DNA from 3 places in the Streptomyces sp. NPDC001351 genome. Region 1 is predicted to be linked to each of the others. Evidence: riboswitches for the same ligand, from Rfam matches in the RefSeq annotation. Region 1 holds a riboswitch; each other region holds the start of a gene.
What was found. A riboswitch is a leader RNA that binds a small molecule or an ion and turns the genes downstream of it on or off. The one in region 1 is predicted to bind S-adenosylmethionine.
Positions count from the first base shown of each region.

Region 2: it holds a riboswitch for S-adenosylmethionine, as region 1 does, so the genes downstream of both, ACFY1U_RS36335 (ABC transporter substrate-binding protein) here and ACFY1U_RS03330 (aminotransferase class V-fold PLP-dependent enzyme) in region 1, are expected to answer to the same signal.
Region 3: it holds a riboswitch for S-adenosylmethionine, as region 1 does, so the genes downstream of both, ACFY1U_RS36505 (putative leader peptide) here and ACFY1U_RS03330 (aminotransferase class V-fold PLP-dependent enzyme) in region 1, are expected to answer to the same signal.

Region 1 is NZ_JBIAWS010000001.1:729,686-734,603, reverse strand. It holds gene ACFY1U_RS03340 (rhomboid family intramembrane serine protease) at 1-504, shown strand, start outside; gene ACFY1U_RS03335 (Lrp/AsnC family transcriptional regulator) at 501-782, shown strand; gene ACFY1U_RS03330 (aminotransferase class V-fold PLP-dependent enzyme) at 878-2,254, opposite strand; SAM riboswitch class IV at 2,417-2,533, opposite strand; gene trpD (anthranilate phosphoribosyltransferase) at 2,605-3,669, opposite strand; gene ACFY1U_RS03320 (cytochrome bc complex cytochrome b subunit) at 3,801-4,918, opposite strand, start outside.
Region 2 is NZ_JBIAWS010000012.1:81,057-85,974, reverse strand. It holds gene ACFY1U_RS36340 (ABC transporter permease) at 1-764, opposite strand, end outside; gene ACFY1U_RS36335 (ABC transporter substrate-binding protein) at 761-2,410, opposite strand; SAM riboswitch class IV at 2,670-2,778, opposite strand; gene ACFY1U_RS36330 (acyl-CoA dehydrogenase family protein) at 3,065-4,291, opposite strand; gene ACFY1U_RS36325 (Ig-like domain repeat protein) at 4,856-4,918, shown strand, end outside.
Region 3 is NZ_JBIAWS010000012.1:118,764-123,681, forward strand. It holds gene ACFY1U_RS36490 (LLM class F420-dependent oxidoreductase) at 1-218, shown strand, start outside; gene ACFY1U_RS36495 (DUF1684 domain-containing protein) at 277-1,101, shown strand; gene ACFY1U_RS36500 (VOC family protein) at 1,189-1,578, shown strand; SAM riboswitch class IV at 1,663-1,775, shown strand; gene ACFY1U_RS36505 (putative leader peptide) at 1,855-1,929, shown strand; gene ACFY1U_RS36510 (ABC transporter substrate-binding protein) at 2,150-3,769, shown strand; gene ACFY1U_RS36515 (ABC transporter permease) at 3,773-4,732, shown strand; gene ACFY1U_RS36520 (ABC transporter permease) at 4,729-4,918, shown strand, end outside.

The DNA.
Region 1 (4,918 bases):
ACGCCCGCCACGGCCCTGTTCGTCCACGGCAGCTGGGTCCACCTGCTCGGCAACATGCTCTTCCTCTACGTCTTCGGGGCGATGACCGAGGAACGGATGGGCCGCGTCCAGTTCACGCTCTTCTACCTCGGCTGCGGCTACCTCGCCCTGCTGGGGTACGCGGCGGCCAATGCCACGTCCCAGCAGTCGCTGGTCGGCGCGTCCGGGGCGATCTCCGCGGTCCTGGGTGCGTTTCTGTACCTGTTCCCCGGGGCGCGGGTGACCAGTCTTCTGCCGTTCCTCTTCTTCCTGCCCCTGCGTTTCCCCGCCTGGATCGTGCTGCCCTTCTGGGCGGCCCTGCAGTGGCTGGCGGCCGGACAGGCGGCGACGGGACCGGGGGTGGCCTATCTGGCGCACCTGGTGGGCTTCGGCCTGGGCTTCGTCTACGCCTGGGTCCGGTTCGGCCGTACGACTAGAGTGAGATCCGCCCCAGCTCCGGCCTCCGAGGGAGAGAACCAGCCTTGATCACCGCGATCGTCCTCATCAAGACCAGCGTGGACCGGATCCCTGAGATCGCGGAGCGGATCGCTTCGCTGGAGAGCGTGAGTGAAGTCTTTTCCGTGACCGGGACGTATGACCTGATCGCCATGGTTCGCGTGAAGCAGCATGAGGATCTTGCTGACGTGATTCCCGGCAGCATCAGCAAGATCCCCGGTGTCGAGGCTACGGATACGCATGTTGCGTTTCGGACGTACTCGCAGCATGACCTTGAGGCTGCGTTTGCCATTGGGTTGGACTCGTGATCGACGCCTAGGCGTCTGCGTGGTGCGGTTCGTGTGCGACTACCGGTGCGTTGTGGCTGGTCGCGCAGTTCCCCGCGCCCCTATAGGGCGGCTGCTCAGACCGCAGGGACGCAGCGGCCGTCCTCTGTCCTGTACGTCCACTTCGCGCCGTCCGCCACCAGTTCCTTCACGGCGTTGACGAAGCGCTCGACGTGCTCGTCGGGGGTGCCCGCGCCGAAGCTGACGCGGATGGCGTTGAGGGACTTTTCGCCGGGGGCGGTCTCGGGGGAGCCGCATTCGCCCTGGGTCTGCGGGTCGCTGCCCAGGAGGGTGCGGACCAGCGGGTGGGCGCAGAAGAGGCCGTCGCGGACGCCGATGCCGTACTCGGCGGAGAGCGCGGCGGCGAAGTGCGAGCTGTTCCAGCCCTCGACGACGAAGGAGATCACGCCGACGCGCGGGGCATCGTCGCCGAAGAGGGAGAGGACCCGTACCTCGGGCACCTCGGCGAGGCCGGCCCGGACGGTGTCGATCAGGTGCTGCTCGCGGGCGACCAGGGTGTCGAAGCCGGCCTCGGTGAGCGCCTTGCAGGCCGACGCGATGGAGTAGGCGCCGATCACGTTCGGGGAGCCGGCCTCGTGGCGGGCGGCGCTGTCGTGCCACTCCACGTCCACGCCGCCGTCCTCGCGCCGGGTGACCTTGCGGCTGGCGCCGCCGCCCGCGAGGTAGGGGTCGGCGGCCTGCAGCCAGTCGGCGCGGCCGGCCAGTACGCCGGAGCCGAAGGGCGCGTACAGCTTGTGGCCGGAGAAGGCGACCCAGTCGACGTCGAGGTCCTGCACGGAGACGGGGTGGTGCGGGGCGAGTTGGGCGGCGTCCAGGACGATACGGGCGCCGTGCGCGTGGGCGGCGGCGGCCAGCTCGCGCACCGGCCACAGTTCGCCGGTGACGTTCGAGGCGCCGGTCACGCAGACCAGGGCCGGGCCCTGGCCCTCTTGAATGGATGCAGTCCGGTCGGCGAGGGCCTTCTCCAGCGTCTCGACGGCCTGCTGCGGGGTGCGCGGGGCGTTGAGGTAGGTGACCCGGGCGTCCTTCCAGGGCAGCAGCGAGGCGTGGTGCTCGGTCTCGAAGACGAAGACCTGGCAGTCGGCGGGGAGCGCGGCGGCCAGGAGGTTGAGGGAGTCCGTCGTCGACCGGGTGAAGATCAGCTGGTCGTCGGCGCGGCAGTCGAGGAACTCCGCAACGGTCCTGCGGGCGTTCTCGAAGAGGTCGGTCGACAGCTGGGAGAGGTAGCCGGCACCGCGGTGGACGCTGCCGTAGTAGGGCGCGTACGCCGCGACGTCGTCCCACACGCGCTGCAGGGCGGGGGCGCTGGCCGCGTAGTCGAGCGCCGCATAGGTGACTTCGCCGCCCGTGACGAGCGGGACGGTGACATCCCGGCCCAGAACGGGCAGCGGGGCACAAATGGCGGTGGCGGCGGCAGCGGTGGAGACAGACATGGCGGAACTCCCGTGGAGGCAGGTGGAATTCGCCCCGCGAGCGGTATGGCTCAAGCAGGGGCGTGAAAGGAAAGGGGATGCGGAGGCGGGGCTCTGCGGCCCTATCGCATTCGCTTGCTCACGGAAGGCTCCTCGACGACCAGGACCCCTGGCTTCTCGAGGGGTCCGCGCTTGCCGTAGACCTCGCTGCCTACGGCCTGGTCTTCACCCGGGGCACCCCGCCACGGACGGAGGGTTGCCGGACAGTCGGCCGGGGCCTCATGACTGTCACTCATGACCTGGACAGGAACGTACGTGAAGTGATCGCGGTCCCGCAACTCGTGTCCGCATTGCGGGACCGCACTCCCCTGCTATGCGTTGCTGGCCGCCACCCAGCGCTCCAGCGCCCGCTTCGCCGCACCGGAGTCGATCGCCTGCGCCGCCTTGTCCATGCCGGCCCGGATCTGCTCGGCCAGCGTCCCGGGACCCGGGTCGAGGGCGACGAGCGCGGCCGCCGAGTTCAGCAGGACGGCGTCCCGTACGGGGCCCTTCTCGCCGTCGAGGAGCCTGCGGGCGACCTCCGCGTTGTACGACGGGTCGCCGCCGCGCAGGGCCTCGACCGGGACCAGTTCGATGCCGACGTCACGGGGGTCGAAGGTCTCCTCGGTGACCTTGCCGTCGCGGACGATCCAGACACGTGAGGTGGCCGTCGTCGTCAGCTCGTCGAAGCCGTCGTCGCCGCGGAAGACGAGGGAGGAGTTGCCGCGCTCGGCGAGGACGCCGGCGATGAGGGGCGCCAGGCGCGGGTCGGCGACGCCCACCGCCTGGGCCCTCACCTTCGCCGGGTTGGTCAGCGGCCCGAGGGCGTTGAAGGTCGTCCGGATGCCCAACTGGCCGCGTGCGGCGGCCACATGACGCAGCGCCGGGTGGAACTTGATGGCGAAGCAGAACGTGATGCCGGCTTCCTCCGCGACCTCCGCCACCCGCTTCGGCGTCAGTTCCAGATTGACGCCCAGCTTCTCCAGCACGTCCGAGGCGCCGGACGCCGAGGAGGCGGCCCGGTTGCCGTGCTTGACGACTTTTGCGCCCGTGCCCGCGATGACGATCGCCGACATCGTGGAGATGTTCACCGTCTTCGCGCCGTCGCCGCCCGTACCGACGATGTCGACGGTCCGCCCCGGCACCTCGATCACGTTCGCGTGCTCGTACATCGTCCGGACGATCCCGGTGATCTCCTCGACGGTCTCGCCCTTGGCGCGCATCGCCACCGCGAACCCGGCGATCTGGGCGTCGGTCGCCTCACCGCGCATGATCAGGTCCATCGCCCAGGCGGTGTCGTCGGCGGTGAGGTCCTGCCCGTCCAGCAGGCCGTTCAGCAGCAGGGGCCAGGAACGGCCCGCCGCGGTGTCGCCTCCAGCGGGGGTCACAGCGCTCATACGGCCGCTCCTGGTCGTCGTAGGAGAAGAAAACGAGTGTGAGGCCACCCTATCCAGCTCAGGGCACGGAGAAGGGCCCCCGTCCGAAGATCGGACGGGGGCCCTTGCCGTGGCGTGGCGAGCCGCAGCGATCAGTGGTGGCCGTGGCCGCTCGTGATCTCCCTGTACTCCTCGACGGTCGGCTTCGGAATCTGGGACTCCTCGCCGTAGTACGCCTCGCTGAGCTTGGCGCGCAGCTTCTCGGAGCCCTTGACCTTGCGCTCGACGCCGTTCTCGTCGACCGTCGGGCCGATCTCGGCCGGCTTGTACTGCTCGTGCGCGGTGAGGGTGTGCAGGGCGTCCTGGCTGAGCGGCTCGTGCACCTCGATGAACTCACCGTGCGGCAGGCGCTTGATGATGCCGGACTCGCGGCCGTGCAGCACCTTGTCCCTGTCGCGGCGCTGGAGGCCGAGGCAGATCCGCTTGGTGGCGATGAACACGAGCACCGGCACGACGAAGAACGCGACCCGGACGAACCAGGTGATCGCATTGATCGACAGGTGGAAGTGGGTCGCCCAGAGGTCGTTGCCACCACCGACGAGCAGCACGAAGTACCAGGAGATCCACGCCGCACCGAAGGCGGTACGCGTCGGGGCGTTGCGCGGGCGGTCCAGGATGTGGTGCTCACGCTTGTCGCCGGTGACCCAGGACTCGATGAACGGGTAGACCGCGATCGCGACCAGGACCAGCGGGAAGATGATCAGCGGGATGAACACGCCCAGGACGAGCGTGTGGCCCCACAGGTTGATCTCCCAGCCCGGCATCGTACGGATCAGGCCTTCGGAGAAGCCCATGTACCAGTCGGGCTGGGCGCCGGTCGACACCTGGTCCGGACGGTACGGGCCCATGGCCCAGATCGGGTTGATCGAGGCGATCGCCGCGATGGCCGTGATGACGCCGAAGACCAGGAAGAAGAAGCCGCCGGCCTTCGCCATGTACACCGGCAGCAGCGGCATGCCGACGACGTTGTTGTTCGTCTTTCCGGGGCCCGCGAACTGCGTGTGCTTGTGGTAGAAGACCAGGATCAGGTGGCCCACCATCAGGCCGAGCATGATGCCCGGCAGCAGCAGGATGTGGACCGAGTAGAACCGGGCCACGAAGTCGCCGCCCGGGAACTCGCCGCCGAAGAGGAACATCGACAGGTACGTGCCGACGACCGGCACGGACAGGATCGCGCCCTCCATGAAGCGGACACCGGTGCCGGAGAGCA
Region 2 (4,918 bases), on a different contig from region 1:
AGCGTGCCGATCAGGTTCGTGCGCACCAGCCGGAGCAGCACGCCGGCCACGAGCAGGCCCAGGGCCAGTCCGGGCAGTACGGCGTGCCGGAGGACATCGGCGATGGCCGTGCCGTCACCGCTGCGCAGGGCGTCGATCAGATACACGCCGGTCGTGCTGGTCTGGTCCTGCAGGAACAGTTGCACGCCGGTGCTCGCCCGCCCCGAAGAGGGCAGCCAGCCGAGCCAGATGGCGAAGACCAGCTTCAGCAGAAGGCCCACGAAGAACACGGGGGTGGCGTAGGTCAGGATCGCGAACAGGCGCAGGGCCGCGTCGGGTGCCCGGTCGCGGTGGGAGGCCGCCACCATGCCCAGGGGGACGCCGACCACCAGAGCCACCAGCAGGGCGTAGCAGGCGAGTTCGACGGTCGCGGCGCCGTAGGTGCCGAGCACGTGGGTCACCGGCTGGTTGTCCGTGACCGTGCGGCCGAAGTCGCCAGTGGCCAGCGAGCGCAGGTAGTCCAGGTACTGGGTGAGCAACGGCCGGTCATAGCCCGCCTGGTGGAGTTTGGCCTGGAGCTGGTCCGGGGTGAGGCGGTCGCCGAAGGCGGCGCTGATCGGGTCGCCGGTCAGCCGCATCAGGAAGAAGACCAGGCTGACCAGGATCAGGACGGTGGGGATGATGAGGAGGAAGCGGACCACCAGGTAGCGGGCGAAGCCGTACCCGGCGGCGCCGTCGGCCGGAGAGGCGACGGCGCCGGGGGTCTCCTGCGTCAGAGCGCTCACTTCGTCGAGAGCCCCGCCCAGCGGAACTGGTACGTCGCGTCCAGCTCGTCCGGCACACCACTGATGTCGGTGCGGGTGACGATGGCGGTGGAGCCCTGGAGCAGCGGCAGCAGCGGCACCTGCGCGGCGGCCTTGTCCTGCGCCTGCTTCAGCAGCTCGGTCCGCTTCGCGGCGTCCGTCTCGGTCTCCTCCTTCTTGATCAGCGCGCGCACGGCGGAGTCGTCGTAGGCGTTGGCGACCCAGCTGTTGGCCGAGTAGAAGGGCGAGAGGTAGTTGTCGGCATCCAAGTAGTCGGCGTACCAGCCCAGTTGGTAGAGCGGGTAGAGGTGCTTGACGCGGTCCTTGCCGTACTGGGTCCACTCGGTGGACTGCAGGTTCACCTTGAACAGGCCGGTGGCCTCCAGCTGGGACTTGATCAGGGCGTACTCGTCGGCCGAGGACGAGCCGTAGTGGTCGCTGTTGTACTGGAGGTTGAGGGTGACCGGGGTGGTGACCTTCGCCGCCTTCAGCCGGGCCGCCGCCGCGGCCTTGTCGGGGCCGCCCTTCTTGTCGCCGTAGAGCGACTTGAAGGAGGGGGTGGCCCCGGTCAGGCCGTCCGGGACGGAGCTGTAGAGCGGCTGGTAGGTGTTCTTGTAGACCTGCTGGGCGAGTTGGGCCCGGTCGACGGAGTCCGCGACGGCCTGACGGACGGCGAGCGCCTTCTTCGGATCGGCGTTCTTGGTCTTGGTGCCGTACGGCTGGGTGGTGAAGTCGAAGACGATGTAGCGGATGCCGTTGCCGGAGCCGGTGTGGACCTTGATGCCCTTCTGCTTGGCGAGGTCGTCCAGGTCGGCGGTGGTGAGTGTGCGGTAGACGGCGTCGATGGTGCCCTGCTGGACGTCAAGCTTCAGGTTGCTGGCGTCGGTGTAGTACTTCAGCTGGACGTTCTTGGTCTTCGGTGTGCCCAACTGGCCCTTGTAGTCCGCGTTCGCGGTGAAGGACACCAGCGAGTTCTTGTCGTAGCTCCTGATGCCGTACGGTCCGTTCCACGGCTTGGCCGTGACGATCGCCTTGTCGTCGAGGATCTTGTCCGCGGGGAACACCTGCTCGTCCACGATGTAGCCGGCGGCCGTGGACAGTACCTGCGGGAACAGCGTGTCGTTGGCCGACTTGAGGGTGAAGACGACCGTGGTCGGGTCCGGGGCGGCGACCGAGGCGAGGTTGTACAGCAACGAGGACGGGCCGTTCTCGTCGGCGATCTTCAGGTCCCGGTCGAAGCTGAACTTGACGTCGGACGACGTCAGTTCATGGCCGTTGGCGAACTTCAGGCCCTTCCTGAGCGTGACCGTGTACTCCTTGGGCCCGGTCAGTCTGATCCCGGTGGCCAGGTCCGGGGAGACCTCCGCGGAGCCGTACTTCTGGCTGAGCAGGGTCGCGTAGACCTCGCTCTCGATGGTGCCGGACCCCGCGTCCCAGGCGCCGGCCGGGTCGAGGCTGGTGACCTGGTCGGTCGTACCGATGGTGATCGCCGCGGCGGAGCTCGCAGTGCTTCCGTCCTTGCTGCTGGTGCAGCCGGTCAGCGCCACCAGGAACGCCGTGCCCAGGGATATCGCGCCCAGGCCGGAACGAAGGGGTCTGTTCGGCGTCGGGCCGTTGTTCAGTGCCATCAGGAGTGTCTGCTTCCGCGTCAGGGGTGCGTGAGGCAGCCGTGGCACAGGTGTGCCATGGCGTGCGAGGTCACGTGAGAAAAAGGGTGGAGAGGGTCAAACGAACGGGCGGCGGGGCCGCCGCCGGCCCGGAGAGGGCGGGGTCAGCCCGTACACAGACAGCTGGACACCAGCAGCAGGTCGACATGGCGCCGGGGGCACGTCATGAAGGCTGTCGCCATGCCGTCCTCCTGGGTTCTGGCCCGCCTCGGGGCCGGTGTGAGCGCACTTGCAGAAAGAGAGATCCGCCGAGCCTTCACCTGGGGCACCCCGCTGCGTCGAGGGTTGCCGTCCGGCCAGCCAGGGCTTGATCACCGGAACTCGTAGCTCGCGCACACCGTAGATCGAACTTTCACAGGGCGTCAAGACGGCCTGGATGCAGGAACATCCGTCGACCCCGGCTGGTGCGACCCCACTGCCGTCCGCGTCGCGAGCCACTCGTGCGGATGCCGACCCGCGACGAATCCGCGGGGCGGAGTGGACTGGTAGTTGCCCAGCAATTCCTGGAGGACCGTGGGAAGTTGGGCGACAGTCCGGCGGGACTGCCGGCGTGTGATTCTCCGCGGTCGACGGCCTGTGGCCCTTGTCACTGATCCGGCGTTCCTGGTCTCCGGGTCAGGCCGGCAGGACGAACGGGGGGTGGGCACCATTGAGGAAGTAGTCCCCGGCGTCGCGGAACTGGTGGGCGACGGGCCTGTGCAAGGTGTGGGCCCGGGCGTTGCGCCAGAAGCGGTCGAGGCCCAGCCGTGCGGTTGCGGAGCGGGAGCCGACGACGTCCAGGGCGCGGCTGGTGGATTCCTGCGCGGCCCTGGAAGCGGCGGCCTCGGCCATCGTCACGTGGACTGAGATGTCCGCATACTCGTCGTAGGTGAGGTCTTCGGCGCGGGCCAGCCCGTTGTGTACGGCTGCCAGTGCCTGATCGGCGAGCGCGGCGGCGGAGCGGGTGAGGATCGTGAGTTCCCCGTAGGTGGTCAGTACGTGCGGGTCCTGGGGAGAGCCGTCCGGCCAGGAGGAGCGCCAGGACGACTGGCCCGCCCTGCTGTACTCGCGCGCTTCGGCGAGTGCGCCTTCGGCGAGGCCGAGAAGGAGTTGAACGGACAGGAGGCGCCCGATCGGCGAGGCCAGAGCGGCCGACGGTGACAGCATGTCGTCGTCGGCGGCGAGTGAGCCGAGGACATCGTGGACGGTGACGGGCACGGCGTCGAATTCCACGTCACCTCCGGCCGCGAGCCGCTGTCCGAAGGCTTCCGCGGCGTCGATCCGTACGCCGGGATGCGTGGGAGTGACGACGACGGCGACTGGTTCGCGGTCGCCCGCCCGCTCGGCCCGCACTGCGAGGCGGTCGGCGACCAGAACTCCGGTCGCGTAGCTCTGCCGGCCCTCGAGCACATAGCCCCTCCCTTTCCTGGTCAAGGTCAGTGGGAAGTCCCGAGGGGCGAAACCGCCGCCCCAACACCACTGCTCCGTCGCGGATCGGCGTTCGATCCGGGCGGCGGCGTCGGGCTCGGTGAAGCACCGCGCACTCCATGACAGGAAGTAGTGGGAGCCCAGGAGTTGGGCGATCGCGGCGTCGGTGGTGGCGATCTCCCGGACCACGGCGTACGCGGTGGGCCAGTCCGCGCCGCCTCCGCCGAGTTCGGCCGGTATGAGCAGGTTCAGCAGTCCGGATTCACGGAGTCCGGACACCTCGTCGAAGGGGGGCTTGCCCGCCTGCTCCCTGGCCGCAGCGTCGATGGCGAGGTCGTCCGCGATCTCGTGGGCCACGCGCAACCAGTGAGCGCGGCCGGGCCCGGTCGGGTCGGACGCCGAGGCGGGTGGGGACGGCGTGGTGGTAACGCCCATGGTGGTGGTCTCCTCAAGCGTCTTTGGAGTGTGACCCGTCTTTTCCTAGTAATCCGATAGGAATTATAGGGAATGTGCAGGTCGGCAAGGCGAACCTGTCTCGAAACCGGCGTATGCAAACCGGGGTAAAAGCCTCAGGTTTCGCCCATGCTGTATCGCCATGCGAGATAGTCGCCGACTTGTGTTGTCTCTGTGAAGGCCGCTGCTACTGTTCCCGCCGTGATCCGGACAATCTTCCCGGCGCTGACTCGGCGTCGCGCCGTCGATCTGATGCGTGTGGGCAGCGCCAGCTGTTGCCCGAGCGTCGCCGTGGCCTGCTGCTGAGTCGGACCGACACTCACACGCGCGCTCACTCCTCCCGGCCGTGACCCCCACGTGCGCGGGCACGCCAAGGCACTTTCCTCCCCTCCCGGACGTCCGGCCGACACCAACCGTGTCGCTTCCGGTCGTTCAACCCGCGGTCTTCCGCCTTCCCGCGCTTTCCCCTGCCCGCGTCCACCGCCTCCGCGCGCCCCCGCTCGGATGCGGCCGACCTGGCGGGCACGCCTTCCGAGGAGTTCACCCATGCGTAAGAGACGTATCTCCGCCGTGGCCACCGCCGTCGTCATCGCGACGCTCGCCACCCCG
Region 3 (4,918 bases), on a different contig from region 1:
TCTACGAACAGATCCCGTCCTATGCCCGGGTCATCGAACTCTCCGGCGGCCGACGCGCCGCCGACCTGGCCGTGATCGGCGACGAGAAGACGGTCGAGGCCGAGGTACGGCGCTACCGCGACGCCGGCGCCACCGAGGTCGTCTTCTCGAGCACCGAGATCGCCGGCGAAGCGGACCGCCGACGCACCTGGGCGCTCCTCGGCGCACTGGCCGGCTGAGTACGCCTGTCGGGCCACCGGCCCGGCACAACGCCCTACACCCCTCCAAGGAGACCGTATGACCACCGAGGCCACCGCGACGGACCTCCAGGCCTTCACCGAGACCTGGCTGGACTGGTACCGCGCCCAGGAGACCCGGCTCGCCGACCCCCACGGGTTCCTGGCGATCACCGGCCAGCACTGGCTCGACGACCGGCCGCAGCGCTTCCCCGACGCACCCGGCGCCTGGCACACCGGCCCCGACGGAGTCGTCGTGAACCTCGACGACGGAGAGGAACTGGTCATCGACGGAACCCCGGTCCGGGGCGAACACCGCTTCGGCGTGCTTCCCGAACGCACCGACGTCCACGCGGTCTGGAAAGACGCCGTCATCGAGGTCGCCAAACGCGGCGGAAACGACATCGTGCGCCCCCGGCACCCGGACGCGCCGCTGCGCACCGCCTTCACCGGGACACCCGCCTACGCACCCGACCCCCGCTGGGCCGTGACCGGCCGCTACATCCCCTTCGACGAGCCCCGCCCGACCACCGTGGGCGCCGCCGTCGAGGGCCTGGAACACGTCTACGACGCTCCGGGCAGGGTCGAGTTCGAACTGGACGGGCAGCAGCTGTCCCTGACCGCGTTCCCCGGACGCGGCGCGGGCAGTCTGTTTCTGCTGTTCACCGACGCGACCTCCGGAGTCACCACCTACGCCGCCAACCGCTCCCTGGCCCTCGATCCGCCCGCCGCCGACGGCACCGTCGTCCTGGACTTCAACCGCGCCGCAAACCTGCCCTGCGCCTACACCGACATGGCCACCTGCCCACTGCCCCCGGCCGAAAACCGCCTGCCGGTGGCCATCGAGGCCGGCCACAAGCTTCCCGTCGAGCGCGGCGGGTCCTGAGCCGGGCTCAGTCTTGCGCAGCGTCTCCGGCGAACAGCTGCTGTGGAGACGGGAGTTCGGCGATGCGGCGCGGAGTAGCGTGTGAGCATGGCGGAGTTCAACGCTGTTCAGGTGAACCTGTGGTGCGACGACGTGGAGCGCTGCGCGGCGTTCTTCCGTCGCCTCGGCATGCCCGAGCGGTTCCGCTTTCCGCCGGACGGCGAGCCGCACCAGGTCGAAGTAGAGGCTGCCGGTGTGCGGATCGGGTTCAGCTCGGCCCGCGTGGGCGGCGCACTCTTCGGCATCGCCACGACACCCGGCGAGAACACCGAGGTCGTGTTGTGGTGCGAAGACGTCGACGGCCTGTATCGGACGGCCCTCGAAGCGGGTGGCAAGCCCCTGACGAGTCCGACCGACTCTCCGGACGGGCGGCTCCGCCATGCCTGGCTGCACGATCCCGAGGGCCACCGCGTGAAGCTCGTGCAGGAACGCGGCTGAGCTCCGCCCCGAGCACAGCCCAGGCACGGCTCGCCCCGGTTGCCGCATTGACGTACGACAAGTCCGCTCCGTACGATCACGAACGGCATTGAGTGTCAGCGTCAAGCCCTGGCTTGCTGACCGGCAACCCTCCCGCGCGGTGGGGTGCTCCAGGTGAAAGCCCGGCGGGATCATCGATGATCCTGCAAGCGCGTGGCCCCTTGAGCGGGGCCGGAGTTGGGGAGGACGGGCATGCATTGTCACAGTGATGACCTCAGTGCCTCCTTCGCCGTCGCCATGGTGTTCTCCCGGCTCTCGCGCCGCCGGCACATCGACCTGAAGCGCTCGACCAGCTGTCTCTGTCAGGCCTGACGGGCGTTCCCACCGCCGGTCGACGTCCGGCACCGGTCGTCGCCGCACCCGTCTCCGCCTGATCCGGCTCCTCTGCCGGATCCCCGCTCCCCCCCTGATCCCTGTCTGCACAGCGCTCCCCCCGCCACCGGCACCGCGCCGGCCGGGGCTGCACACACATGCACGCCCGTGCCTCGTACGGCACCCCGTGCCTGGTGACACGAGTAGGAGAAACCACTCCGTGACAGCACTTCCGGATTTCAGAACCCCTCGATGGGCAACGCTGACTGCCCTTCTCACCACCAGCGTGCTGCTGACCGCCTGCGGATCCGGCTCCGACGGCTCCGGCAGCGACAGCGGCAAGCCGAAGTCCGGCGGCACCCTGACCTTCGCGGTGGGTTCGGATGCCGGCTGCGTGGACCCACAGCAGGTCGGCAGCAACGAGAGCATCTACTCGGTACGCCAGACCGTGGACTCACTGACCGACCAGGACCCCGAGACCGGCAAGATCGTGCCGTGGCTGGCCAAGAGCTGGGACATCAACTCCGACGCCACGGAGTTCACGTTCCATCTGCGCTCGGGTGTCACCTTCAGCGACGGCTCCAAACTGACCGCGCAGGTCGTCAAGGACAACTTCGACGCGGTGCCGAAGCTCGGCGCCCTCGGCATCCTCGCCCAGGGCTATCTGAGCAGCGTCAAGAGCACCACCGCGGTGGACCCGCTCACCGTCAAGGTGACCTTCAAGCAGCCCAACGCCCAGTTCCTTCAGGCGACTTCGACCCACTCGCTGGGCATCGAGTCGTCGGCGAGCGTCAAGAAGACCCCGCAGCAGAAGTGCAGCGACGGCGTCATCGGGTCGGGGCCGTTCGTGCTGAAGCAGTACGTGCAGAACCAGTCGATCACCCTGGCCAAGCGCACCGGGTACGACTGGGGCTCCTCGCTGTGGTCCAAGAAGGGTGAGGCCTACCTGGACAAGCTGGTGTTCAAGGTCGTGCCCGAAGCGGGGGTGCGGGCCGGCAGTCTCCAGTCCGGGCAGGTGGATGCGATCAGCAGCGTCGGCAAGGCCAACGAGGCGGCGCTCAAGGGCGGCCAGGTCACCCTCCTGCGCCGGGCCAACCCGGGCGTGGTGTTCGGGTTGGGGATCAACAACTCGCGGCCCGTCCTGAAAGACGTGAAGGTGCGCCAGGCAATTCTGGCCGCCCTCGACCGCAAGCAGATCGCCGACACCGTGTTCCCGACCGGCACCAAGCCGGCGACCAGCGTCCTGGCGCACACCACGCCCGACTACACCGACCTCTCCGCGGACCTCGCCTCCGACGCGGCCAAGGCCAAGGCCCTGCTGGACGCGGCCGGTTGGAAACTCGGAAGTGACGGCATACGCGCCAAGGACGGCAAGAAGCTCAGCCTGACCATCAGCTGGTTCCCCAACGCGGCCACCAACCAGCCCGCACTGGAACTCGTCCAGCAGCAGCTGAAGGCCGTCGGGATCGACGTGACGCTCAAGCAGGGCCAGGTCAGCCAGTTCGCGACCACCCTCCAGGGCGGCGACTTCGACCTGGTGTGGGGCAACGTGACCCGCGCCGACCCCGACATCCTGCGCAGCTCCTTCTCCAGCAAGCTGGCCAACTTCTACCGTCTGCCCGCCAGTTCGCTGGACACGGTGCTGTCCGGGCAGGCCGCGACCACGGACACGGCCAAGCGCAAGCAGCTGGTGGCCGAGGCGCAGAAGCTGATCGTGCAGAACGCGTACAACGTGCCGGTGGTGGAACTCCAGACCCAGCTGGCCGTGACGAAGAAGGTGCACGGCCTCGCCTTCGACTCGGGCACCCGCATCCAGCTGCACGACACCTGGATCGGCTAGCGCATGCGCCGCTATGTGATCAAGCGTCTGGCGCAGGCGGTCGGGGTGCTGTGGGCGGCGTACACCGTGTCCTTCCTGGTGCTGGACTTCCTGCCCGGTGACCCGGTCACCGCGATGGCCGGTGCCGGGGTGGACTCGGGGGACGTCGACCCGGCCCGGCTGGCCGCGCTGCGGCACGAGTACGGCTTCGACAAGCCGATCCTGGTGCAGTACGCCGAGTATCTCGGCCGGGCGGTGCGCGGGGACTTCGGCGACGCGGTCTCCACAGGTCGCCCGGTGACCGCCACCCTGTCCGACGCACTGCCACAGACCCTCCAACTGACCGGTGCCGCACTGCTGTTGGCGGTGCTGCTCGGCGGCGGTCTCGCGGTGGTGGCGACGTACACCTCGCAGCGGTGGCTGCGGCAGCTCCTGCTGTCGCTGCCCCCGCTCGGGGTGTCGGTCCCGACCTTCTGGGTGGGACTGCTGCTCGTCGAGGCGTTCTCCTTCCGGCTGCACTGGTTCCCTGCCTTCGGCAACGACGGACTGCGGGGGCTGGTGCTGCCCGCCCTGACGCTGGCGATCCCGACCGGTGCGCTGGTCGCCCAGGTGCTGGCCAAGAGCCTGCTCACCGCGCTGGACCAGGCGTATGTGGAGACCGCGCGGGCCAAGGGCGCCGGGCGGTGGCGGGTGCATCTGCGGCACGCGTTGCGCAACGCGTCCCTGCCGGCGCTGACGGTCGTCGGCCTGCTGGTGGGGCAGCTGATCGCCGGTTCGGTGGTCGTCGAGACGGTGTTCTCCCGCGACGGACTCGGCCGGGTGACCGCGGCGGCGGTCACCGCTCAGGACCTCCCGGTGGTCCAGGGGGTGGTGGTGTTCGGGGCGCTGATCTTCGTGGCGACGAACCTCGTCATCGACCTGGTCTATCCGCTCCTCGACCCGCGGATCGTGGTGGCCTCGGACAGAAGGGCGAGCTTCGCATGAGCCAGAGCCTTGTCGACGACGTCGAGGATCCGGCCGAGGCCGCCCTCGGACTCACCCGGCCGCTCAACGCGAGGACCGACGGAACCGGGACCGGTCTCCGAGCGGGGCGCCGCGTCGACGTACGGCAGGTGCTGCGGTTCCTGCTGCGCCGCCCCGGTCTGCTGCTGTCCGCCGTCGTCGTCGTAC